2 regions of the Flagellimonas marinaquae genome follow, and region 2 is predicted to be linked to the other one. Evidence: riboswitches for the same ligand, from Rfam matches in the RefSeq annotation. Region 2 holds a riboswitch; the other holds the start of a gene.
What was found. Region 2 has a riboswitch for thiamine pyrophosphate ahead of MJO53_RS05520 (TonB-dependent receptor). Riboswitches for the same ligand answer to the same signal wherever they lie in the genome.
Positions count from the first base shown of each region.

Region 1 (4,394 bases), 1.5 Mb from region 2:
CAACGATCGAAGCCGCAACACTTGTCCAATACTTGGGAATGGATCGCCTTTTGCTTTGTCCAGTTTTAACTTCTAAAATCCTTTGATAAATTTCGTTGGACTTGGCCTCATCTATGGTGTTCGATGAATCCAACAACGACAGCACAGTATCTTCGGATGGCAATTGCAAATCGGCATCCTTTTGTTGTAAAAAACGAATCAGCTCTTCAGACTCCGTTTTACTGCATCGATTTTGCACAAACTTATTGATCAGTTGTTCAAATCGTTTTTGGGAATTCATCAAATATTGGTTTTATCGACGTTGTTCTTAATAATACAGTTGAGCTTCACTTTTGTACTACTCTTAACTTAAAGTTTTTTTAATATTAATTTAAAATCAAAATTAATAGTTTGATTTTCTGAGTATTAATAAATTAAAAAAAGTTGAAATTTAATTGAATAGGATGCTGAAGCTATATGAACAAACCGTCTAAAATCACCAAAAGACATTCAATCTAAAGATAAATTTATTGCGATGAGAACACATAGGGAGATATCCGGATGTGTGTTAAGGTACTCTTTAATATCCGACAATGCCTTGCTCATTTGGTTTTTAACGGTACTAATAGAAATCCCAAGTTCCCTGCTTATATCATCGTAACTCATACCTTTTTCCCTGGACATCTTGAAAATAAGTTGTCGCTTAGCGGGCAAATTGCCAATGGCCTTTTCTCGCAATTCCGCATATTCAGCATTGATCAAATAATCCTCGACATCGTTCCGTGCAAGCTGGCTCTTGTAAAAAATCTCGTCCCGTAATTTATTCGAAGTGGCTGCTTTCTGTAAAAAATTCAACGATTTGTTCTTTGCAATTGTAAATATGTAAGACTTAAAAGAACGATCTGGATTCAAGATTTCGCAATTGACCCAAACAGACATAAAAACTTCTTGTAAAATTTCATCGGCCATTTCTTTGGATTTGACCAATCCTAATGCAAACGCGTGCAGTCCCCTATGGTATTTTTGATACAGAGCATGGAAGGCTTTCTCGTTTCCCCTTATTAGTAGTTCAACCAATAATCTGTCGTTATCATGTGAAGCTTTTGAATCCAAATCTGGCGCATTTAAAATTCTTTCGTGAATCCAGTTTTCTTTTCAAGGACAAAAAACAAGAAAACATTCAGCTTTTTCCAAAAAAACATTAAATATATTTATTTTTTCATCAAATTTCATGAAGGATTACATTAAACTATACTACATACTTTAATTTAACGTAAGCCTGCTCAAAAAATAAAAACAACTATACAGATTGGATTTGCTTATCAAGCTTGCCATATATAGTTTAATGGCCTAACCATAATTACGAATGGTACACCTAAGTTAAAGTATAATTTTCCTAGTCTCTGTGAAATAGGCTGATGGTGAACGTCCAAATCCAACAACAACGATAGCTTTTCCTGCATTTGCCCGAAATTGATTTTTAATTGGACCATAAATAATGATATCTTCGCAGTATCATGGGGTGCCTACTTTGGGCTGAGATTATACCCGGAAGCAAATGCTTCGCACCTGATCCAGGTAATGCTGGCGTAGGGAGTACGGCAAGGTCAGTTTTGACTTGTATTCCGTTTTTTGGGCACCTCATTTTAAAAGTAAACCCAAAAAAATGGAACTTTTCTCCGAAATAGTGTTATTGCAATGGCTGGGCACCGGTTTTGGCGTGGTACAAGTGCTTTTGGCCCGGCAAAACAATGTTCACAATTATCTTTTTGGCATTGTTGCCATTCTTATCAGTATCTGGGTCCTGTACCAATCCAGATTATATGCAGACATACTTTTGAACCTCTATTATTTGATCATGAGCATTTATGGGTGGTTTTATTGGAAACTGGGCAAAAAGGCAATGGAAACCCCTATTTCCAGTTCCAATCGCAAAGAACATAGCATTGCAATAGGCATTGCCATGGGGTGTTTTGCGATAATGGCCTACTGGTTGAGCCAGCATACCGATTCGGATGTACCTTTTTGGGATGCCATTGTTGTCGCTTTTGCCTGGTCGGGGATGTGGTTGATGGCCAAACGAAAAATAGAAAATTGGATATATCTCAACATTAGCAATATTATATCCATACCCCTATTGATCTATAAGGAATTGTATATCTATGCCGGACTTACTGCATTTTTGTTCGCAGTGGCCATATCGGGGTACCTTAAATGGAAACGAATTTTAGAGAAAGATGAAAGTAACAGATTTGCAAGAGCTTGAAGAAATGCATTGTTTCGGAGATGAACTCTCCCCACACGTTCTGGAGTGGATAGGCAAGAACAACCTATGGAACATTTGGGTGCCCAAATCATTTGGCGGGCTGGAAATGTCCTTGCCCAATGGGTTAAAAATGCTCCAATCATTGGCTAGGGCCAATGGTAGTTTGGGTTGGACGGTAACCCTTTGCAGCGGAGCCAATTTTTTTATCGGAAACCTGAACCACGATGTGGCCGAAACGATCTTCAACAAATCGACCACGCCTATCTGTTTTGGTGGGAGTGGCGGAGCTACAGGAACTGCTCAAATAAATGGCAATAACTACGTACTTAACGGAACATGGAAATATGCGACGGGGGCACCATATTTGACTCATTTTACTTTGAACGCAAAAGTTCAGAAAGAGGGCAAGGATGTTCTTTGTAAGGATGGGGCACCAATAATTCGATCCTTTTTGTTGAACAGGCAGGATGTTGCAATTATCAAAGATTGGAATACCATCGGGCTTCGGGCCACGGCTACCCATTCCTTTAGCGTTGACTCCATATTGATTGATGAAAAATATAGCTTTACATATGATCGACTACGCTTGCCTCACTCCATTTTTAGGACGCCCTTTACGGTCTTTGCAGATTTGACCCTATGGGTCAACTATATAGGTATGGCAGAACATTTTTTGAGCGAATCCCTTAAAAGTAATGTCCCCAATCATTTGTTGGATGAGTTCCAACAGATAATCCTAAAAAGTAACAGGATATGCCACAGGTATGCTGTGAAAGTCCATAAGATGGTAACCAACTCCGACAAAATAACAGAACCTTTTGCCTTGGGTCTCCACCAAGAAGCCACCGAACTGGTCCAGCGTCTTAGTGATAAATTTATAAAGGCCTACACCACATTGGGCATACGTGCATGCAGCATTGGACACCCGTTGAACCATATTTTCAATGATTTCTACACCGCCACACAACATCATAACTTTAGTCTGCTAGGCAAACTTTAACCACCACTAGAATGGTTGTTTGGAAACTCCTAAACCAATGTAATTGGCAAAACCATAGCATTTCTTTTGATTTTTTCACCACACAAATCTCAATCCTTGGACATTGATCAATACACCAATGGTTCGTAAAGTTTTTATCTTGGTCTCGATTTTAATGTTTATTTTCCTAAAAATGTTAGTTCTCCCCCAATTTCCCATTCTCTTCTGGTTGTACATCTATTAATGATCGACTGTCGACAGGGATTTTTTTTAACAAGCCGGAGGCATAACAAGATTCTGGATACCTTTGAAAAAGCCGAATGAGAACCAAATTGCACATATTTAAAACTGTAGCCAATCAGTTAAACTTTACCAAGGCTGCCGAACATCTTCATATTTCGCAACCGGCAGTGTCCAAAACCATTAAATCCTTGGAAGAAGAATATAAAACCACCTTTTTTGTCCGTAAAAGAAGTTCTATTGAATTAACAAAGGAAGGAAGGTCATTTCTGGTTTATGTGAACAAAATACTATCTATTTATTCAGAAATGGAAGAGCAATTCATTACTAAAAACGAGCCTTTTCCAAGATCGATCTCATTCGGGGTGAGTACAACCTTTTCCAATTATATAATTCCAAAAATAATCGCAAAGATCAGAGTTCAATTCCCTGAAACAACTTTCAACATTACCAGCGATAATTCCGAAAACATAGAAAAGCTGATCATGAATGAGCAAATCGATTTCGGAATCACAGAAGGTATCATTTCAAATCCCAAACTAGAATTTAAAAAATTAATTAAAGATGAAATTGTTCTGGTCACCAATGCAGCAAATAACTCGTTTAAAAAAAGTAGTATCAGTCTTGAAGAATTAAAAAATATCCCGATAATAGAACGCGAGAAGGGCTCTGGGACCAAAAAGATAATAGATAACTTTCTTTCCAATGAAAAGATTGAAAGCCTAAACACAGTTGTTGTCTTGAACAGCACTGAAGCTATAAAGAATTACCTCTACAACTCCCAAGATTTTGCCCTGGTTTCAATACATTCAATTATTCAAGATCTATCCCAGAACAGGCTTAAGGTCATAGATATTAAAAATGCCAGCATAGAAAGGTGGTTTTATTTAGCAAAAAGAACCGGGTACCTTTCAACCACCATGGATCATA
Region 1 covers NZ_CP092415.1:2,732,808-2,737,201, reverse strand. Annotated here, with positions in the region: gene MJO53_RS12275 (FecR family protein) at 1-280, opposite strand, end outside; gene MJO53_RS12270 (RNA polymerase sigma-70 factor) at 490-1,092, opposite strand; TPP riboswitch at 1,490-1,593, shown strand; gene pnuC (nicotinamide riboside transporter PnuC) at 1,646-2,245, shown strand; gene MJO53_RS12260 (acyl-CoA dehydrogenase) at 2,217-3,245, shown strand; gene MJO53_RS12255 (LysR family transcriptional regulator) at 3,545-4,394, shown strand, end outside.
Region 1: another riboswitch for thiamine pyrophosphate. It lies ahead of pnuC (nicotinamide riboside transporter PnuC); the one in region 2 lies ahead of MJO53_RS05520 (TonB-dependent receptor).

Region 2 (4,394 bases):
TCGGATATTTTAAGGAGGCTTTGGAACAGAATAATAGGAAATTCATTAAATTAAGGGGTGATAAAGCATCAAGGCTTAAAACAGCAATTGAACATATAGATAAACTACTCCAAAAACATGATCGAATTAAGTCCTAAAGACTTGGAACAACTGGATTCCAAAGGAATATCCAAAGAAAAAGTAGAAAATCAGATACAAACATTTAAAGATGGGATTCCCTTTGTGCAGTTATCGCAAGCAGCTGTAGTGGGCAATGGCATACTTCGATTTTCCGAGAAAGAACAGTTAGATCTTCTGCAGTATTTTGAAGACCATCGCTCAGAACTGGACCTTTTAAAGTTTGTGCCCGCTTCGGGCGCGGCATCCAGAATGTTCAAGGCCATGTTCAACTTTTTGGACAGTTACGATCCATCAAAAGAAAAACTCTCCGATTATATCGATAGAACAGGGGATACCGATGTCAAAAAGTTTACGGATAACCTATCCAGTTTTCCGTTTTATGACCGGATTATGACCAGGATCAAGGGAAAAGCATCCAATGGAGACGAAGAAGCTTTTCTTTTTGTAAAGGAAATGTTGATGGAAAGTGGACTTAATTATGGATTTTATCCCAAAGGATTGTTGCCATTCCATCAGTATGAAACTGGTGCGGCAACACCTTTTGAGGAACATTTAAAAGAGGCCGTACTTTACGCAAAAACCAAAGGCAGGGCAAATCTCCATTTTACCGTATCCGAACAGCACGATGCCATGTTTGCCGAAGAAGAAGCACAGGTGGGGCCAAAAATTTCAGAAAAAACGGACACCAGTTTTAATATCTCGTACTCAAATCAAAAACCATCTACCGATACCATTGCCGTGGATATGGACAACAAGCCCTTTAAAAATAATGATGGTTCTATCTTGTTTCGTCCAGGTGGGCACGGAGCACTTATTGAAAACTTGAATGATCAAGATGCCGACATAGTCTTTATTAAAAACATAGACAACGTTGTTATCGATAAGAATCTCGAAACCGTGGCCAATAGCAAAAAAATGTTGGCAGGAGTCCTTAAGAAAGTGCAGGACAAAGCCTTTGCGTATGCCAAACTGTTGGAGGGTGAAGTATCTTTTGAAAAAGCCGATGAGATCAAGGCATTTTTGGAGAAAGACCTAAATGTTCGTATGCCCGGAAATTACGATGATTTTAGTGTAGCGGAGCAAAAATCAATTTTAAAGGATAGGATCGATCGTCCCATCCGTGTATGCGGAATGGTGAAGAACGAAGGAGAACCTGGAGGAGGTCCATTTTGGATAAAAGATAATGAAGGAAATATATCGCTTCAAATTATTGAATCCGCACAGATAGATCAAAACAATAGACAACAAGCTGCCATTTTACAAAACTCCACACATTTTAACCCTGTGGATTTGGTTTGTGGTGTGCGTAATTACAAAGGAGAAAAATATAATCTTTTGGATTTTGTAGATCATAAACAAGGTTTTATAACAGAAAAAACCAAAGAAGGAAAAGAGCTCAAGGCACTCGAGCTTCCAGGTCTGTGGAATGGAGCAATGGCATTTTGGAACACCATTTTTGTGGAGGTGCCCTTGGTTACATTTAATCCGGTAAAAACCGTGAACGATCTTTTAAAGCCTACGCATCAGGTGTAAAACAATATGTTTCAATAAGTTCGAGCCCATTGCATTTTATGTAATGGGTTTTTTTGTTTTTGAAAGTGACCAATGAACAAAAGCTGTGTCTTATAAGTAAACACGAAATTATTTTCGGTGATAGAATTGAATTGAGATAATCCGAAAGGGTTATTTAAAGTTGGTTGATTGGTTTGTTAAGAAGCCGTGCATATTGTGCGGCTTTCTTTAAGATCAGGCCCAAATTACAGAACACTATACTTAATACTATGTTTAGCAAAATTGTGCTTATTATGGATTTGATCTCTTTGGGATTGGCTCTATACGTATTGATAATTTATCTGCAGAACAGAAAAAGAGACGAGGATATTAAAAATTAGGGTGATGCTATATAAACACTATCCATGTATTGTCCATTTGCCAGATTATAGATAGCTTTTCCAAGCGATTGTGATCACGCAAAGTGAAAGAGACTGCTTCGGCGGTCTTTTTTATTTGTGGGTAAACGGTTTTCTTGCAATTCGTTTTTAAAAATCATCACAACATCTTACATTTGCCGCATCTCAAAGGGGTGCTTTTACCAAAAGGCTGAGATTATACCCAATGAACCTGGGCGGGTAATGCCGCCAAGGGAATGCGCAGATCGCGCATCTTGGAATTTCTATGTTTCATCAGAAACAAAAATCAATTATTAACAAAGAATAATGACCCCTTTTATTCGTAGCAATTTTACGAATGAAAACCCTTTATTCAATTATGCAGTGCAAGGCCGCAGCACTAAAAAGCGGTTCAGTGCGACAGACAAAGAAAAGAAACCGTTATCGCATTAAATTTTTGTTGTCCACTTTAGCCCTATTCGGCTTGGCATTTTCTGTAAGTGCACAAGAAGAAATCGACACATTGGAAGGCAAAAAAGTGACTCTGGACGAAGTCTTGGTACAGGGTGTGAGGGCAACCAAGGAATTTCCCATTACATTTTCCGAATTGGACAAAGTGGAACTCGCACCGCGGAATCTGGGGCAGGATATCCCGATTCTAATGAATTTTATGCCCGCTGTGGTAACTACATCGGATGCAGGGGCCGGCGTGGGCTACACGAGCATTCGGGTACGTGGCAGCGATGCCACAAGGGTAAACGTTACCATTAATGGTATACCTTACAACGATGCCGAATCGCATGGTAGCTTTTGGGTGAACATGCCCGATTTCGCTTCTTCAACACAAAACTTGCAATTGCAGCGTGGAGTGGGAACATCTTCCAACGGCGCCGGTGCCTTTGGAGCAAGTTTAAACCTGCTTACCGACGCATTTTCCGAAGAAGGATACGCAAGGATCTCGTCTTCTGTGGGCAGCTTTAGTACTTTACGGAACAATGTTAAGTTCAGTACCGGACTGTTGAACGACCATTTTGAATTCTCCGGAAGGTTGTCCAGGATAACTTCGGATGGCTATGTGGACCGTGCATCATCAGAACTGGACGGTTATTTTTTACAAGGGGCATATAAAAATGAAAACACCCTGGTAAAAGCCTTGCTTTTTGGAGGGCATGAAATCACCTACCAAGCTTGGAACGGCATCACCGCAGAACAGTTAAGGGACGACCGTACCTATAATTCCGCAGGAGAATATACGGACGACAACGGCACCACCCAATACTACGACAAAGAAGTGGATAATTACAAACAAGATCATTTTCAGTTGCATTGGTACGAAACATGGAACGCTTCTTGGAACACCCATTTTGCCGTACATTATACTCGGGGAAGAGGCTATTTTGAACAATTTAGGGAAGACGATGATTTTGCTACCTATGGATTGGAGCCCATCAGTGTAAATGGAGATTTGGTGGAAACCACCGATTTGATTCGTCGACGATGGTTGGACAATGATTTTTATGGAGGTATTTTTTCCGCGACATATAAAAATAATGGTCTGCAACTTATTGTTGGAGGTGGATACAACGAGTACAAAGGAGACCATTTCGGAGAGATTATCTGGGCCGAATACGCCGGTAGCACCGAAATTAGGGATAGGTATTATGATGATTCCTCCACAAAAACCGATCTGAACTTCTATACCAAAGCCAATTACCAGTTAACGGACCAATGGTCTTTGTTCGGCGATCTACAATATCGTGGCGTATCTTACGAGGCCAATGGGGAGGATACAGGATTGGTGGACGATACCTTTAATTTTTTTAACCCAAAAGCGGGTGTAACTTTCGATTTGAATCGGAACCATAACTTTTATCTATCCTACGCCAGGGCCAATCGTGAGCCCAACCGAAATGATTACGAAAGTGGAAGTCCAAAACCGGAAAAATTGAACGATTTTGAGCTAGGATGGCGATACGTTTCCCCTAGTTTTCAAGTAAACACCAATGTATATTATATGCGTTACAAAGATCAGTTGGTGCTTACCGGTGAATTGAACGACGTTGGAGCACCATTACGTTCCAATGTGGGCGATAGTTATAGGTTGGGACTCGAAATCGATGCTTCCGTCAATTTGTCCAATGTCTTTACTTGGAGGCCCAACATCGCCTTGAGCGATAACCGTAACCTCGATTTTTATTTTGAAAGAGATGGTGAGCTTCAAAATTTAGGGAATACAAATATTGCCTATTCTCCCAAATTGATTGCAGGGAACATTATCACGTATTCGCCAGATCAAGATTTTCAATTGTCCATTCTGTCAAAATTTGTGGGCAAACAGTACATGGGCAATATCGATTCGGACAATTCTGTACTGGATAGCTATTC
Region 2 covers NZ_CP092415.1:1,215,577-1,219,970, reverse strand. Annotated here, with positions in the region: gene MJO53_RS05530 (AAA family ATPase) at 1-137, shown strand, start outside; gene MJO53_RS05525 (DUF4301 family protein) at 118-1,653, shown strand; TPP riboswitch at 2,190-2,283, shown strand; gene MJO53_RS05520 (TonB-dependent receptor) at 2,368-4,394, shown strand, end outside.